4 regions of the Ruegeria sp. BHSB058 genome follow, and region 2 is predicted to be linked to each of the others. Evidence: riboswitches for the same ligand, from Rfam matches in the RefSeq annotation. Region 2 holds a riboswitch; each other region holds the start of a gene.
What was found. Region 2 has a riboswitch for cobalamin ahead of AC2FNB_RS11110 (hypothetical protein). Riboswitches for the same ligand answer to the same signal wherever they lie in the genome.
Positions count from the first base shown of each region.

Region 1: it holds a riboswitch for cobalamin, as region 2 does, so the genes downstream of both, AC2FNB_RS08475 (DUF1636 family protein) here and AC2FNB_RS11110 (hypothetical protein) in region 2, are expected to answer to the same signal.
Region 3: it holds a riboswitch for cobalamin, as region 2 does, so the genes downstream of both, AC2FNB_RS01610 (ABC transporter substrate-binding protein) here and AC2FNB_RS11110 (hypothetical protein) in region 2, are expected to answer to the same signal.
Region 4: it holds a riboswitch for cobalamin, as region 2 does, so the genes downstream of both, bluB (5,6-dimethylbenzimidazole synthase) here and AC2FNB_RS11110 (hypothetical protein) in region 2, are expected to answer to the same signal.

Region 1 covers NZ_JBXWSF010000024.1:11,052-15,355, forward strand. The annotation lists gene AC2FNB_RS08465 (NAD(P)-dependent oxidoreductase) at 1-1,005, opposite strand, end outside; gene AC2FNB_RS08470 (LysR family transcriptional regulator) at 1,084-1,968, shown strand; cobalamin riboswitch at 2,040-2,246, shown strand; gene AC2FNB_RS08475 (DUF1636 family protein) at 2,317-2,700, shown strand; gene cobW (cobalamin biosynthesis protein CobW) at 2,704-3,759, shown strand; gene cobN (cobaltochelatase subunit CobN) at 3,775-4,304, shown strand, end outside.
Region 2 covers NZ_JBXWSF010000036.1:13,826-18,129, reverse strand. The annotation lists gene AC2FNB_RS11120 (alpha/beta hydrolase family protein) at 1-689, opposite strand, end outside; gene AC2FNB_RS11115 (TetR/AcrR family transcriptional regulator) at 772-1,347, shown strand; cobalamin riboswitch at 1,411-1,616, shown strand; gene AC2FNB_RS11110 (hypothetical protein) at 1,706-2,110, shown strand; gene AC2FNB_RS11105 (protein-tyrosine phosphatase family protein) at 2,148-2,651, opposite strand; gene AC2FNB_RS11100 (DNA polymerase III subunit gamma/tau) at 2,820-4,304, shown strand, end outside.
Region 3 covers NZ_JBXWSF010000004.1:11,944-16,247, forward strand. The annotation lists gene cphA (cyanophycin synthetase) at 1-477, shown strand, start outside; gene AC2FNB_RS01605 (Mur ligase family protein) at 487-2,223, shown strand; cobalamin riboswitch at 2,266-2,458, shown strand; gene AC2FNB_RS01610 (ABC transporter substrate-binding protein) at 2,609-3,619, shown strand; gene AC2FNB_RS01615 (FecCD family ABC transporter permease) at 3,616-4,304, shown strand, end outside.
Region 4 covers NZ_JBXWSF010000006.1:75,282-79,585, forward strand. The annotation lists gene AC2FNB_RS02845 (leucyl aminopeptidase family protein) at 1-315, opposite strand, end outside; gene AC2FNB_RS02850 (hypothetical protein) at 378-767, opposite strand; gene AC2FNB_RS02855 (carbonic anhydrase) at 918-1,568, shown strand; gene bluB (5,6-dimethylbenzimidazole synthase) at 1,613-2,380, opposite strand; cobalamin riboswitch at 2,425-2,603, opposite strand; gene AC2FNB_RS02865 (aspartate-semialdehyde dehydrogenase) at 2,679-3,701, opposite strand; gene AC2FNB_RS02870 (glycosyltransferase family 4 protein) at 3,814-4,304, opposite strand, start outside.

The sequences.
Region 1 (4,304 bases), on a different contig from region 2:
GGCGGCCTTCAGTTCCTTGCCTTGCGGAATGACCTCGTAACCGGGCTCTTCGGGTTCATCATCGACCATCTCGGGCGGGAAGCCCGGGGCGCGGATATCGAGGCCCGTTGCTTCTTCGAGGCGCTTGATGATGTTGGGAGACAACTCGCGGGGGCCAAAACGCGCGATCCCGTCGTTGAAGATGTCGATCAGAACCGGGTTGATCTCCAACGGCACGTTGGCGCGATCCGCAACTTCCTGGAACAGGCCGATGTCCTTTTTCACCAGATCCATTGTGAAGGAAATATCGCGCGAACCGTTCAGGATCACCTGGCTTTCGGTTTCATGCACGAACGAGGTGCCGGACGAGATTTTCATCGCCTCATAGGCGGTGTTCAGATCCATGCCCGCAGCCTTGGCAACAACCAATGCTTCGCAACAGGTCACAAGGTTTGCTGTCGCCAGATAATTGGTGAGAACCTTCAGAACCGAAGCCGACCCGAGGTCGCCAGTGTGCAGGATGCGGCGGCCCATCGTGGTGAGGAAGGGCAGGATACGTTCGAACGTCGCGCGGTCGCAGCCCGCGAAAATCGAGATGTTGCCGGTATCCGCCCGATGGCAGCCGCCCGAAACCGGGCAGTCCACCGCGGCGCCGCCGCGCTCGATCACCATGGCGCCGAGCCTTTTGACCTCGGCCTCGTCGGTGGTCGACATCTCCATCCAGATCTTGCCCGGCTTCACTTCGGGCAGCATCTGTTGCATCACCGCGTCCGAGGCCGCAGGCGATGGCAGGCAGGTGATGACGGCGTCACATTCGCGCATCAGCTGTGCCGGACCGTCCGCGCGTTTGGCGCCACGCTCGACGAACATGTCGACCAGATTTTCATTCAGGTCATGCACCGCCAGATCAATTCCGTTCCGCAAGAGCGAGCCTGACAGTTTGTGGCCCACATTACCCAGACCGATGAAACCAACTTTCATGGATTTGTCCTCCCCGGCGGGCGTATGCCCGCGTATACGATTCATGCGGTGACTATGAAGCTTTGAAATCGGCAAGAGAAACGAATAATAATGATCGCAATGGTCAAAAAATTTTGGTGATAAATGGACCGCCTTCCAAATCCGGCCTGGTTGCGAACGTTTGAGGCGGCGGCACGCCATCTGAACTTTACCACGGCGGCGAAAGAACTTGGGCTGACCCAGACGGCAGTGTCGCTGCATATCCGCTCGCTGGAAGAGGATTTGGGCGAAAAACTGTTTCTGCGCGCCGCGCGTCGGATCGAATTGACCGAACTTGGCCAATCCTATGCGCTGACCGTGCGGCGGGCGCTGTCGGATATCGCGCTCAGCACCAACAGCCTGTTTGGTCCGGCCACCCGCCAAAGCCTGACAATACGGGCAGCAATTTCGACCGCCACCTATTGGATCGCGGCGGAATTGCCTGATTTCAGCGCGCAATATCCGGAAATCCCTGTGCGGCTGGTGTCGCATATCTGGAATGACAGCGCCGCCCCTGCAGATGTCGATATCGAGATCCGGTTGGGATATGGCGATTGGCCGGGCGTCATGGCCGAGAAGTTGAGCGAGGAAACCATCGTTCCGGTCTGCCGTGCCGGTGACCCCGTTCCCACCATCCGGCAGATGCACAGCGGGCCGTTGATCCACATTCTCGGCTACGAGGACAACTGGGCGCGCTACCTTGAGGCGCACGGGCTTGACCACGACCCATCGGCAACCCGGCACGCCGTCGATACCACGGTCGCGGCGTTGCAACTGGTGATGGGAGGGGCGGGTTACGCCACCATCCTCGGCCGTTTTGCGCGCAATGCCATATCCCAGGGCGCACCGCTGCAAATTGCCGGGCCACCGATTCCCTTTGGGCAGTCGCATTACCTGATCCGATCCGACGCGGCGACATCGGTTTCCGGTTCAGCACGCCTTTTCGAGGCATGGCTGCGGGACAGGTTGGCTGGCGATGCCGCTGGTTAACGATGGCGGGTCGCTTTTTCACCCTGACGGTTCACAAGCCTGACGCCGCGCTTGACAAGTCCCCTGCCCTTGCCGCATGTCCGCGCTGTTGGTGTCTGCGCGAGCAGATGAAAAGGGAATGCGTCAGCGGTTCACCGTCAAACGCAGCCGCCCCCGCGACCGTGACCGGAGAGGGTGCCCAAATGCCACTGGCCGACAGGCCGGGAAGGCGGGACACCCGACAGGGACAAGCCCTGACATCCGTAAGCCGGGAGACCTGCCAGCGCCCGAAGACCAGACCGGACGGGGTGTTCCGGTGTCGGGCCGTGGCCCGCATGAAACCCCGTTCCCCGAAACCTGAATGGGGGGATGAGAGACGTGACCGAGCCTGCACCAGTCGAACTGCTGGTCTGCACCACCTGCCGCCGGGGTCTGCCCATCGAGGATGACGCCCAGCGCCCGGGCGCGCTGTTGCACAAGGCGCTGACCGAGGTCGAACTGCCCGATGGCGTTCTGCTGAAACCGGTCGAGTGTCTGTCGAACTGCGATCAGGGCTGTTCGATCGTGCTGCGTGGCGGGCCGTCGCGCTGGACCTTCGTCTATGAGAACCTGAGCGAAACAGACGATGTCGCGATCATCGTCGAAGGCGCGACCAAATACCTGGCCACCGAGGACGGGCTGGTAAAGTGGCGCGACCGCCCCGAACATTTCCGCAAGAACTGCGCCGCCCGCATTCCCCCGATTGGAGCCTGAGCCATGAGCACCCTTGAAAAACTTCCCGTCACCGTGATTACCGGCTTTCTGGGCTCGGGCAAGACCACGCTGATCCGCCACCTGATGCAGAACCCACAGGGCAAGCGGTTGGCCGTGGTGGTCAACGAATTCGGCGATGTGGGCGTCGATGGTGAGATCCTGAAAAGTTGCGCCATTCCGGATTGCCCGGCGGAAAACATCATGGAGCTTGCCAATGGCTGTATCTGCTGCACCGTGGCCGACGATTTCATCCCCACCATCGAGGCGCTGATGGCGCTGGAGCCGCGCCCCGATCACATCCTGATCGAAACCTCGGGTCTGGCGCTGCCGAAACCGTTGCTCAAGGCGTTCGACTGGCCCGACATCCGGTCGAAGATCACCGTGGACGGTGTGATTGCGCTGGCCGATGCCGAGGCGGTGGCCGCTGGTCGCTTCGCGCCGAACGTCGAAGCGGTGGACGCCCAGCGCATGGCGGACGAGTCCATCGACCACGAAACGCCGCTGTCAGAGGTGTTCGAAGACCAGATTTCCTGCGCCGATATCATCCTGCTGACCAAGCCCGACCTGGCCGGACCCGACGGCGTTGCGAAGGCCAGGGAAATCATCGCTGCCGAGGCCCCGCGCCCGCTGCCGGTGGTCGAGGTCGCCGAAGGGGCCGTGGACGTGCGCGTTATCCTGGGGCTGGAGGCCGCTGCCGAGGATGACATGGATGCCCGCCCATCGCACCACGACGGGGCGGACGATCATGAACACGATGATTTCGAAAGCGTCGTGATCGAGTTGCCCGAGCAATCCGATCCCGCCGACCTGATGGCCCGGATCGAACGTCTGGCAAACGAATTGAACATCCTGCGCGTCAAAGGGTACGCCGCCGTATCCGACAAACCGATGCGTCTGCTGGTGCAGGCTGTGGGCGCGCGTGTTCGCCACCAATACGACCGGGCTTGGAAACCGGGCGAAGAGCGCCGCTCGCGCCTGGTAGTGATTGCCGAGCATGACGACATCAACGAAGCCGCAATTCGCGGTATTCTCGAAGGTGTGGCCGAGGCCGCCGAATAAGGGACCGAGACGCCAATGCATGTCGTCTTTCGCGAAAGCCACGGTCTGGAAGAGACCGAAACACCGACCGATCTGGGCCAGAGCCCGGGCGATCTGGTGGTGCTGTCCTTTTCCGACAGCGACCTTGGCGCGTTCGCGGCGGGCTGGCATCGCGGCGGCGGAGCCGAGGGGCGGATGCCGTCATTGCGGCTGGCAAATCTGTCGGCGCTTAAGCATCCGCTGTCGGTCGATACCTATGTCGAACAGACGCTGGAGGGGGCCAAGGGCATCCTGATCCGGCTTATAGGCGGCGTGCCGTACTGGTCTTACGGGCTGCAGCAGGTTCATGCGCTGGCGCAATCGAAAGGGCTGGCGCTGGCTGTTCTGCCAGCGGACGGGCGTGAGGATACCCGGCTGGACGACTATTCCACCCTGCCGGTCTCGACCCTGCGCCGCCTTGCGCATCTGTGCGATACCGGCGGCGAGGTGGCGGCCCAGGCCGCGCTGGCACAGATGGCGCTGGCGACGGGATTGTATGCCGGACCGGTGATGGGGTCCAAAGCGCT
Region 2 (4,304 bases):
TGATCGTCCGAAAACGCAATCATATCCACTGATGCGCCACTTCTTTTCCAGTCGGGTTTCGGTAAGGTCGTTCCGGCATCCGGCAGATAGCTTTTTGCGGATATGCACCATTTTCGCCATTGCCAATAGACCGGAGCAGGTAGATCTGCTCCGAACCCAACAAGACGCCCAGGCAAATACCCCAAACTCTTAACCAGCAGCGGAACATGCCCGAACCAAAACATTCTGGCGAGCGCTTGATAAGGCCAAGGGTGATCGCGATGTTGTACCAGCCCTGAACAGACACAGATCATTCTGTCGATTTCTTCGATGCCAGGCTGCAAAGGACCGAGCATCCCGCCAATCGAATGCCCGATGACCCAAAGCTTTGAATTTGGGAACCGACGACGCATTTCCATCCGAGCCGCGGGCATGTCGACCAATGCCCAGTCGGTCATGGATGACTTGGATTTCTTTAGGTTGCCGGTCAAAGAGTGGCCGAAATCCCGGTAATCGTACGTCAGACAAGCAATTCCGCGTTCTAAGGCCAGCCACGATGCGAAATGTCTGTAGTAGTCCCTCGGAACACCGGTCGCCCCATTGAGCACGACCGTAACTTCTGGCTGTTCCTTCGCATGAAAGAGGCGGGCAGACAGTTGGTAGTCGCCCGAGTGAATAAGAAGGTCTTCAGCTGACACCTGGTCCTGCATATTTAACTCCGCGCCCCTAGACCGGTCGGTCTAGTTCTGATCTCTGGACCAATTGGTCCAGTGCTGTCAATAATCCACGCAAATGACTGAACGTCCTTTGCCAACAAAAGAGCGCCTGATTCGGGCTGCGGCCGATCTTTTCCAGAGGTCGGGCTATCACGGGGTCGGGCTGAACGAAGTTCTTTCCGTGGCTGACGCACCCAAAGGATCGCTGTATCACCATTTCCCGAATGGAAAGGCCGATCTGGCGCTTGCGGCCGCTACTTGGGCGTCCGATGTGATGCTTGGTCTTATTGCCGCGTCATTTGAGCCTGCGGAAGATTTCCAGTCCGGGGCCACAACTCTTTGCAACAAGATAGCGAAACTTTTCGACAAATCAGGTCAGTGGGATACCTGCCCGATTTCCGCTACTTTGTTCGAAGGGCCGGACAACAATATATTCCGCAACCATGCCTATCACTTGTACGAGGGTTGGATAACCGAAGTCGCACATCACGCAAGGCGACTTGGAGTGGCCGAGCCAGAATTCGCGGCAGATACTGTGTTCATACTGCTCCAGGGCGGGTGGCAGTTGGCCCGGGCAAGGCGATCTTCGGAGACCCTAAGAAACGTGCCTTGCCGCTTGAGCAAGATGTCGACGTCTAAACAAATTCAGTAAACCCGCCCGGCGCGACAAAGGTGCTTGAGCCGCAGGATTCGTCTTGACCCAAAATTGTGCGCCCGCTAGCGATTAGGCGATGGTTTCCGGCCGCGTTCACGGTCGGAATGAAAAGGGAACACGGTACGGTTCTTCCAGAACCAAATCCGCGACTGCCCCCGCAACTGTAGGCGGCGAGCGAAGCCGAAATGCCACTGGTCCAAGGGCCGGGAAGGTCGGCAAAGCAGCGACCCGCAAGTCAGGAGACCTGCCATCGGAACTGAAACTCGAACTCGGGCGGGGTGTCCGGGACAGGGTCCGATAGCTGCTTGCTGTCCTTCCCGTCCGTTGTCCTCGTCACCAGCGCGGAGGGCGCGACATGATTTGGAAATCCGACAAGCACCTGTTCACAGCAACAGTGTGCCAGAAAACCGGTAAACCCTGCCCGGCATTGGCGCAAATGGGTAAAAAACTGGCACAGGCGATATCTGCGACAAAGCCATTGACTGCAGATGACTTCGAGATCGACGGAAGTTGCGCACTTGCACATTGTGCCACTGGGTGCGATGCCAGATTCCGCGCCGATCATTCTCGCATTCGAGTATTCTGCGGTGTGAATGACGAGGCGGATAGCGAACGCCTGAACCAGATTGAAGACGCTCTATTGAACTCTTCTCGGACCGTTTTTCCCTCGGGTTGGATCAAGCAGATGCCCTGCGCGTTCCTCGAAGCAGTTCCGCAGGGCAACCGGGCGGCAGAAACCGCCTGCCACGCGCCACTTTGAAAGAACGCCAACGCAAAAAATAGCCCTCAGCCCGGCCTCAGGGCCGATCTGCCACCATCTGCCCTTTCAGCGCCCAATCCATTTGGGGTTCGGTTTCGACGGCGCAGGGGCGAATGGCGCGTAGCCGTTTCAGCGCATCCGAAGGTCGTTCACCACATTCGACCATCAACCTCAGCGCAGCCATTCCCGATCTTCCGCAACCGCCACGACAGTGGATCAAAATTCGACCACCGCCCGCAAGTGCCTGCCGCGCAGACGCACTGGTCTCGGCCCATTTCGCCTGGACATGACTGGGCGGGATACCAAAATCTTCGATCGGCAAATGGACCCATCGGCAGGCGCGCGCCTGAATATCCAAGCCGAAACTGCGCGCGCCGTCTTGGATCATTTCGACCTCTGTCGTCATCGAAATCACTAGGCCCGGTTTCCAGTCGGCAATGGTGTCGAGGTCAGAAGGATAGTCTCCGCTCCGGCCCGGCATCTGGCAGATAGCCAATGTGCCTCCGCCCACCTGCAGCCCAAATATCACCAGTTGTGACACGATTAGCTCCCACACAACCAACACGCTGAAATCTGCATTCTCCAATCGATGCCTGAGTGTTTTACCCCGGCTTGCAAGCAATCCAAACCAAAATCGGACCTGCTGCTGTGGACGCGGGCATCGCGGCACACTACGCTGCGGTTTTAAGACGAATCCGGCAGAGCAGACATGACCGACACCGCACCCGCACCCTACCAGGTTCTTGCCCGAAAATATCGCCCCGAAACCTTTGCCGATCTGGTCGGCCAGGATTCGATGGTGCGGACACTAAGAAACGCCTTTGAAGCAGACCGGATTGCGCAGGCTTTTATCATGACCGGCATTCGCGGGACGGGTAAAACCACCACCGCACGGATCATCGCCAAGGGCATGAACTGCATCGGGCCGGATGGAAACGGAAAGCCGACAACTGAACCTTGCGGTCAGTGCGAGCATTGCGTTGCGATCATGGAAGGCCGTCATGTAGACGTGATGGAGATGGATGCAGCAAGCCGGACCGGTGTTGGCGACATTCGCGAGATCATCGACAGCGTTCGCTACCGCGCTGCCAGCGCGCGGTATAAGATTTACATTATCGACGAGGTTCACATGTTGTCGACCAGCGCGTTCAACGCGCTGCTGAAGACGCTTGAAGAACCTCCGGCGCACGTGAAATTCATTTTCGCGACAACTGAAATTCGCAAGGTTCCGGTCACAGTTCTGTCTCGTTGCCAGCGCTTTGATCTGCGTCGGATCGAACCCGAAGATATGATCGGCCTGCTACGCATGATCGCCGAATCGGAGGGAGCTCAGATCGCTGGCGACGCACTGGCTCTGATCACCCGCGCAGCTGAAGGTTCGGCCCGGGATGCGACCTCGCTTCTGGATCAGGCGATCTCGCATGGCGCCGGGGAGACCTCTGCGGATCAGGTACGTGCAATGTTGGGGCTGGCGGACCGGGGTCGGGTTCTGGACCTGATGGACATGATCCTGCGGGGCGATGCGGCGGGGGCATTGACCGAACTGGGTGCGCAATATGCCGAAGGCGCCGATCCATTGGCAGTGTTGCGAGATCTGGCCGAGATCACCCATTGGGTTTCTGTTGTCAAAATCACGCCTGATGCAGCACAAGACCCGACCGTTTCGCCCGACGAACGCGCGCGAGGGATACAAATGGCACAGGCGCTGCCTATGCGCGTTTTGACGCGGATGTGGCAGATGCTGCTGAAGGCGCTGGAGGAAGTTTCTGGTGCGCCTAATTCCATGATGGCCGCCGAGATGGCGATCATTCGTCTGACTCATGTCGCCGATCTACCCAGCCCGGAAGAACTGATCAAGCGACTGCAAGATGCGCCTGCGCCACCGGCACCGAACGGCCCGGGTGGAGGAGTTCCCTTGTCAGGCGGGAGTACGTCGACCGCACAGTCAACAGCATCTTATGCGCCAGGCAACCAGTCCGCTCGGCGTCACAACAGCGGTGCGCCAGTTGCAGCCCTCGCGCAGGACCTGCAAGCCGCTTTGGGGCGATACCCAACATTCGAACACGTGGTCGAACTGATCCGCTCCAATCGTGACGGCAAGTTGCTGGTCGATGTTGAGGACGGGATTCGCCTTGTTGCTTATCAACCGGGGCGTATTGAGTTTACCCCGTCCGACAAAGCGCCCAACGATCTG
Region 3 (4,304 bases), on a different contig from region 2:
AAGGGCAGGCGGCTGTGCGTCGTCTCGATGCCCGGTGACCGGCGCGATCAGGACGTGGCGGATGCGGCGAAGGCGCTGGCGGGGCATTTCGATCATTTCATCTGCAAGGCCGATGACAACCGCCGCGGGCGCGGCCATGACGAAATCCCGCAGATGCTGAAATCGGGCCTGATGTCGGGCGGAGTTGCCGAGGAGGCGATCAGCGTCATTCCCGACGAGGTCGAGGCGATCAACGCGGCGCTGGACATGGCGGCACCAGGCGACGTGCTGGTGATCTTTGGTGATGACACGGCGCGGTGCTGGAAGCAGATCATCTATTTCAATTCGGATGAGGATGCCGAGTCTGCCGAGGCGAGTGCGGCGGCGCCTGCACCCGTTCCCGGCGCGTTCGAGGAGCTGTTTGACAGCGATCAGGCGCTGATCCGGGATGAACGCGGCGTGCGGCTGCCGCGGGATGTTGGTGAGGACTCCGACTGAGGGGGCGACATGGACAGGATAGAGGCGCTTGAAACCGCGCTGACCATCACCTGCGCGCAAAGCGATCTGTTTCGTGTGGACGACGCGCGCCGGCTGACCGGGCCGGGCCTGATGTGGGACAGTCCGGGGGCGGTTGTCGATGTGTTTTTCGACGGTGATCTGGCGCAGCGTGTCACCGGCTTGTGGCAGGTGCATGCGCGCCGCGTGCTGGATGCGCTGGGCTGGCAGGATGAGGCGCTGGCGTGGCGGGCGTTCACCGGCGGCGTGAACCTGGCGATTTCCGCGCCGATGGATCAGCTGTATTCGGCGGTATTTGCGGCCCAGACCGCCTGGCATTTCTGTGCGGCGGAGTTGACGGGGGCGGCCTCGGGAAATTTCGAGGCGATGGTTGCCGACCTCAGGGGCGTCATGGAGCGTGAGGCCAACCCGGCCCTGATCGCGCTGATCAAGGCGGCGGAGAAGCACGGCGTCGATATCCTGTGCGACGATGACGAGATCTCGCTGGGTCACGGCGCGGGCAGCCGGACATGGGCCTGGGATGCGTTGCCCTCGCCCGACGCGGTGGATTGGGGCGCGTTGCACAACATTCCCGTCGCTTTCATCACCGGCACCAACGGCAAGACCACGACGACCCGTCTGCTGGAGGCGATTGCCCGTGCGTCGGGCCGGGTGGCGGGGCTGACCTCGACCGAGTTCGTGCGGGTGGGGGACGATATCCTGGACCGGGGCGACTATTCCGGGCCGGGCGGTGCACGGATGCTGTTGCGGGACCGTCGGCTTGAGATCGCCTGTCTTGAGGTGGCGCGCGGTGGCATCCTGCGCCGGGGGCTGCCGACCCGCGCGGCCTCGGCCGCGGTGGTGACGAATGTGGCCAACGATCATCTGGGCCAGTACGGCGTCAACACGGTGCCGGAACTGGCGCAGGCGAAGTTTGCCGTGCGCCGCGCCCTGAAGAAGGGCGGTGTTCTGGTCCTGAACGCGGATGATCCCTTTGTGCGGGACGAGGCGGAAACCACGCCGGGTGTGATCTGGTGGTTCTCGCTGGACCCGGAAAACGATCTGATCCGCCGCGCCCGCGAGCGGGGAGAGTGCTGTTCGTTCCTGCGTGGAGAAGAGATCGTGTTCTTCGATGGGCAGGCCGAGCAGGTCATTCAATCGGTTCGCGATGTGCCGCTGACCATGGGGGGTGCGGCGCGCTATAACATCCTGAACGCGATGGCGGCGCTGTGCCTTGCGCGTGCGATGGAGATCCCGGTTGAGGCCATTCGCGCCGGGCTGGCCGGGTTCAGGCCCGATGCCCGTGACAATCCGGGCCGGTGCAACGAGTTCGCCTTTAACGGCGCGCGGGTGTTTGTCGATTTTGCCCACAATCCACATTCGATTGCGGCCGTGTGCGAGGCGCTGGGCGGGCTGTCGGCAAAGCGGCGCTTCATCGTGCTGAGCCATGCGGGCGATCGGTCGGACCAGGATATCCGGGAGGTCACCAGAACGGCGCTGGGGTTTCAACCGGATGTGGTGGTCGCCGCCGAGTTGGAAGGGTATCTGCGGGGGCGTGAGCTGGGCGAGATTCCGGCGCTGATCCGGCAGACCGCCACGGAATGCGGGCTGCGGGAGGATCAGGTTCTGCGCGCGGCCTCGCCGGTCGAGGCCAGCAGGATGATCCTGGATCGGGTCGAGCCCGGTGATCTGGCGCTGTTGCTGGTTCTGTCAGAGCGCGATGCGGTGCTGAACCTTTTGCAGAGCTAGCCCGGGCGCGCGCAGAATTTTCTTGCCGCACCGTAAGGATTGCACTAAGCGCGCGGTACCGGTCCCGAAAGGGCTAAGAGGGAATCCGAGGTGCCGCGCGGCATCAACCGGAACTGCCCCCGCAACTGTAGGCGGCGAGCGCTGTCCGTTCGTGTCACTGGGCCTTTCAGGTCTGGGAAGACAGGACAGGCGACGACCCGTCAGTCAGGAGACCTGCCGGTAAAAACCGAAACACACCGGACGGGGTTGTCCGGGGAGGTTGCCAAAGGATCCTGCCGGGGGGCCGTGCGCCGCCCTGCACCGACAGAAGACGAAATGCGACTGTCGCTTTGGTCAATGCCCTTTCACCCGTTCTCCGGTCATTGACATATGGAGATCGATCATCATGGTTTTGCGTACCGGCCTTGTGGGCCTTTCCCTGTCTCTGTCGGCGGCAAGTGTGGCCGCCAGCGAAAGTTTTCCGCTGACCATCGAAAACTGCGGCCATTCGGTGACGTTCGAGGCGCCAGTGGCGTCGGCGGTCACGGTCGGTCAGGCCGCGACCGAGGTGCTTTATGCGCTGGGGCTGGGCGAGCAGGTTCTGGGAACCTCGGTCTGGTTCAACGAGGTTCTGCCTGAATTTGCCGAGGTGAACGCCAAGGTGGAGCGTCTGGCCGACAACGACCCCAGCTTTGAAAGCGTGGTTGCCAGGCGGCCCGGTCTGGTGGCGGCGCAATATGAATGGCATGTCGGCCCCGAAGGCATCGTTGCCACGCGCGAACAGTTTCACGAACTGGGCATTCCGACCTATGTGATGCCCGCCGATTGCGTCGGCAAGGACAACTCGGTCGGCAGTGACGGGACGCGGATCGAGATGTTCTCGACCGATACGCTGTATCAGGGGATCGAGGAACTGGCCGCTGTCTTTGGGGCGTCCGAGAAGGGTGCGGAACTGGTGGCGGACTACAGGGCGCGCGAGGCCGCAGCCATTGCCAGGGCGAAGGCGGTGGAACTTGACGACGTGTCCGCCGTGTTCTGGTTCTCGTCCCCGGAGATGGAAAGCGATCCGTTCGTGGCCGGGCAGAAAGGCGCGCCGGGATATATGATGAACGCGCTGGGCATCCGCAACGTCATCGAAACGGATGAGGAATGGCCGACGGTGGGCTGGGAAACCATTGCCAAGGCCAATCCGACCGTCATCGTGATCGCCAAGATGGACCGTCGCCGCTTTGCCGCCGATGACTATGAGAAAAAGCTGGAGTTTCTGCGCAACGACCCGGTGGCCAGCCGGATGGATGCGGTCAGGAACGACCGCATCGTCATCATGGACGCACAGGCCATGGACGCCACCATACGCGCAATTCCGGCGCTGGAGGATCTGGCCGAGGAGTTGAGCAGCGGCGGTAACAGCCAGTGAGCGAGATCGCCGCAATCGCCCGGCACGTACTGGGGGCCGTGTGCCTTGCCGTGCCGGTGCTGGTTGCGGCGGTTCTGGCGGGCGCGATGATCGGGGAAACCGCGCTTGCGCCCGAGCTTGTGTTTTCAGTGCTGGCCAACAAGCTGGCCGGGGCGGGTCTGGCCGTCGATCCGATCGATCAGGGGATCGTGTGGAGTTACCGGCTGCCACGGGCGCTGGTCGCCGCGGCCTGCGGCGCGGGACTGGCCGTGGCGGGTGTGGTGCTGCAGGCGCTGCTGCGCAACGCGCTGGCCGATCCGTATATTCTGGGCATCTCTGCCGGGGCCTCGACCGGGGCGGTGGCGGTGACCATCGCCGGATTGGGCGGCGGCGCGTTGTCCCTGTCCTTTGGCGCGTTCAACGGTGCGCTGCTGGCTTTTGGGTTCGTTGCCATCCTGGCCCGTGCGGCGGGTGCGGGTGGCGGACGGGCGGCAACGGCGCAGATCGTTCTGGCGGGGATTGCGGGATCGCAGCTGTTCAACGCGATGACGGCCTTCATCATCGCCAAATCCGCCAATGCCGATCAGGCGCGCGGAATCATGTTCTGGCTGATGGGCAACCTGAGCGGGGTGCGCTGGCCGGATGTGTATCTTGCGATACCTGTGGCTTTTGCCGGCTGGCTGATCTGCCGTTTTCACGCCCGCGC
Region 4 (4,304 bases), on a different contig from region 2:
GTTGGCGGTATCCTGATCGGCCAGCCCCGAGACGATCCGATAACTGCCTTTGGGCAGCTTTTCGGCGGCGGCGGCCAGCGGAAACCGCTTGCGCGCGCGCTTGGTCGCGTCGCCGTACCCGGCCAGCGCAAATCGCACCGCGCCTTCGCGGCCCGGCACCAACAGCGCCTGTCCCAGTGCGCCGGTGAACCCGTTGGACGCTACCCAACCCCGAACCTCGCTGTCCTGCGCATCCAGCCAGGCATCAAGCGCGGCCTGTTCGATTACATGCAGGTGCAGGGCGTGGTCGGAGGGAGGGGCAAAAGACAGGGGCATGAACGGCTCGCTTGGTTGAGGTGCGGCCAGACTACCTTGCGCCGGGGCACCTGCAAGCCATTTCAGATCGAAAGATGCCGTTGGTCCCAAACCGCAACCAACGACTGCTCGCCGACCCGGATCAGGCGGAACAGCGTGGCGCTGGCGGCGACGTGGTCTCCGGCATCCACGGCTTCTGACACATCTCCCGCCACGCGGGTCAGCGCCGTCATGCCGACCTGTTCGGCAATCGCCACCAGCGAGCGTGCGGCCTTGCGCAGACCCAGCCAATCCCGCTGTCGCCACATGAGTTCGCATCGCGACAGCCGCAGGGCCAGCTCTTCGATGGCGCGGCATACCACATCCTCGGCGCCCGAATCGCCCAGCTGATCGTAAAGATTTCCCAGAGGGTCCGGATCCAGTCGCACGGTTTCCCTCTGAACGAGTGTGATCACTTTCTCCACCACGTTCACCCCAATAAAGTCGCACCCCCACGGCACGGTCGCATCCTCGCGCCACAGTGGTTGGCAAAAGGTTTCGGCAAAAGTGGATAATGTCTCGAATTTTGTTTCAATTCGGATTAGATCACGCTGCAGCACAGAAAACCTTGGGGATTTACTGGAATGGACTTCGCTAAACCTCTGCCGAATTATCTGGTCAAGCGCTACCATGGCTGGAAAGCCACGACCTATGCCGAGAACGAGGCCTGGTACCGCACATTGGCCAACGAAGGGCAGCATCCGCGCGCCATGGTGATCTCCTGCTGCGACAGCCGGGTGCACGTCACATCTATCTTCGGCGCCGATCAGGGCGAATTCTTCATCCACCGCAACATTGCCAACCTGGTACCGCCCTATGCGCCCGATGGCGATCACCACGGCACCAGCGCGGCCATCGAATATGCGGTCACCGCGCTGAAGGTCGCGCATCTGATCGTGCTGGGCCATTCGCAATGTGGTGGCGTTCAGGGCTGTATCGACATGTGCAAGGGGCAGGCGCCACAGCTTGAGGCCAAGGAAAGCTTCGTCGGGCGCTGGATGGATATCCTGAAACCGAAATACGATCTGGTTGCCGATCTCAAGGACAACATCGAACAGGCCCGCCAGTTCGAGAAACAGGCCGTGGTGGCCTCGCTGGAAAACCTGATGACCTTCCCGTTCGTCGCCTCCGCCGTCGAGGCCAAAAGCCTCAGCATTCACGGCCTGTGGACCGACATCGGCGCAGGCGGATTGCAGAGCTATGATCCTGCGAAAGGAAAGTTCGAACCGGTCTGAGTGACCCGGGCGCCGATCTTCGACGCCCGAACCGCTTCTGGAAATCAGCCCAGCCGCCGCGACAGGAACGTTCCGTCTGCGATTGATGCCTGGTCCGCGCGCAAGCGCCCGGTCAGCTCTGCATCACCGCCGGTTTGCCCCCATTGACCAAAGTGCACGTGGTCGGTGATCGCGCGGCGCGGCAGCCAACCAGCCTTTTCAAGTTCCGGCCTGTCGTGAAAACCACGGACCAGCCCGACACAAAGATATGCGACGGGTACAACCTCGGCAGGCAGGTTCAGCACCTCTTTCAGCGCGCCATTGTCAAGGATCGACACCCAGCCCACCCCCAGCCCCTCGGCTCGTGCCGCCAGCCAGAAATTCTGTACCGCACAGACCGACGAGAACATGTCCATCACCGGTATATGAGTGCGACCGATCACCACCGGCCCGGAGCGGCTGCGGTCGCAAGTGATGCAGATGTTGATCGGCGCCTCGAGGATACCTTCCAGCTTGAGCTTGCGATAAGTGTCGCGCTGCTCGACCGGGAACATCAGCGCGGCCTCAGCATGGGCCTTGGCAAACAGCTCATGCACCTGCCGGCGCATATCACGGTCCTGCAGGATCAGGAAATCCCACGGCTGCATGAATCCCACCGATGGCGCGTGATGCGCCGCCAAAAGGACACGGCTCAACCGGTCTTCGGGTATCGGGTCCGGCAGGAAATCCCCGCGGGTGTCGCGACGGTTGAGGATGGTTCGATAAACCGCTTCGCGGCTCGCCTTGTCAAAGGCGTCGGGCGCCATCAGCGCCGGTTCGGTGGTAATGGCCATCGGAGTCCCCTTGGATGGTCCCGCGCCGCCCGCCGTCCACGCAGGCTGCGCCATCCCTTCCGGCCGGTCTTCTGACTCGGGATCTTCCCGCGCGAACCCCTTCCCGGCCAAGGCCAGTGGTTCATGTCCGCACAGTCCCCCTTACAGCGTTGGGCACGTCGCGGGTTTGCACCGCGTTCCCGATTCTCCCGCACGGGCGGGCACCGAAAGGTGGCCGGACATTAGTCGGTCACGCAGGCAGGTCAACGAAAAAGGGGCACGGTTTCCGCGCCCCTGACATTCCCAATCCGAAGGAGCTTCACCCCTTCTTCAGAACTTCCCGTCCCAGCAGCTCGGCGATCTGCACCGCGTTCAGCGCCGCGCCCTTGCGCAGGTTGTCGCTGACGCACCACAGGTTGATGCCGTTCTCGATGGTCGAATCCTGGCGAATGCGGCTGATGAAGGTGGCGAAATCGCCGACGCATTCCACCGGGGTGACATAGCCACCGGCCTCGCGCTTGTCGATCACCATGATGCCGGGTGCCTCGCGCAGGATGTCGCGCGCCTCGTCTTCGTCCAGGAACTCCTCGAACTCGATGTTCACCGCCTCGGAATGGCCGACAAAGACCGGAACGCGGACGCAGGTCGCGGTGACCTTGATCTTGGGGTCGACGATCTTCTTGGTTTCGGCGACCATCTTCCACTCTTCCTTGGTCGAGCCATCCTCCATGAAGACGTCGATATGCGGAATGACGTTGAAGGCGATCTGCTTCTGGAACTTCTTCGGCTCGACCTCGTTGATCGGGTTGTAGACGGCCTTGGTCTGATCCCACAGCTCGTCCATGCCTTCCTTGCCCGCTCCCGACACCGACTGATAGGTCGACACCACGACGCGCTTGATCCTGGCACGGTCATGCAGCGGTTTCAGCGCAACCACCATCTGCGCGGTCGAGCAGTTGGGGTTCGCGATGATATTCTTCTTGGAATAGTCGTGGATCGCCTGCGGGTTCACTTCCGGCACGATCAGCGGAATGTCCGGGTCATAGCGATAGAGCGACGAGTTGTCGATCACGACACAGCCCGCCGCTGCCGCCTTGGGCGCGTAATCCTTGGTCGCGGCCGAACCCACGGCAAACAACGCCATGTCCCAGCCGGTAAAGTCAAAGGTGGCCAAGTCCTGGGTCTTGATCGTCTTGTCGCCAAAGCTGACTTCGGTGCCCAGCGAACGACGGCTTGCCAAAGCGGCAATTTCGTCCACGGGGAACTGGCGCTCGGCCAGGATGTTCAGCATTTCGCGGCCCACGTTGCCCGTGGCGCCGACGACGACGACGCGATAGCCCATGTCTTGTCTCCTGAGTTAAGGACGCGCGTTCATAGCACCCTTTGTCGCAGAAGAAAGGGGGCAGGCGGCGTATTTGCGTCCCTGACGTCAATTTGAGGCGTGGCGCTGTGTCTCAGCCCCCGGCCAGAAGGCCCTCATAGACCTCGACCAGCGCATTTGCTTCGCCCTCGATATCAAAATGCGTCTCTACATGGGCGCGGGCCGTCACTCCGGACCGGGCCAGAGAATCGCGGTCCGCCAGCATCTCCGCCGCCGCGCCGGCCAGCGCCTGGATGTTGTTCGGGGCCACGACGCGGCCCAGCGACGGGTCGGTCACGATTTCGGAAAACGCGCCCACATCGGTGGCCACCACCGGCACACCGCAGGCCATCGCCTCCAGCGGGGTCAGGCCGAACCCTTCCCATCGCTGGGGGGCGATGAACAGGTCCAGCACCTGATACCATTCCGCGATCCGGTCCACGGTGACCTCGGGCTTGAACAGGATGCGGTGGGCCAGCCCGGCGTCTGCGACCTTCTGTTTCAGATCGTTCAGAAAGCCGGTGTGCTGCTCGGTCGCCCGGCCCATGACAATGCCCGATACATCGTCGAACCGCCCACACAGAT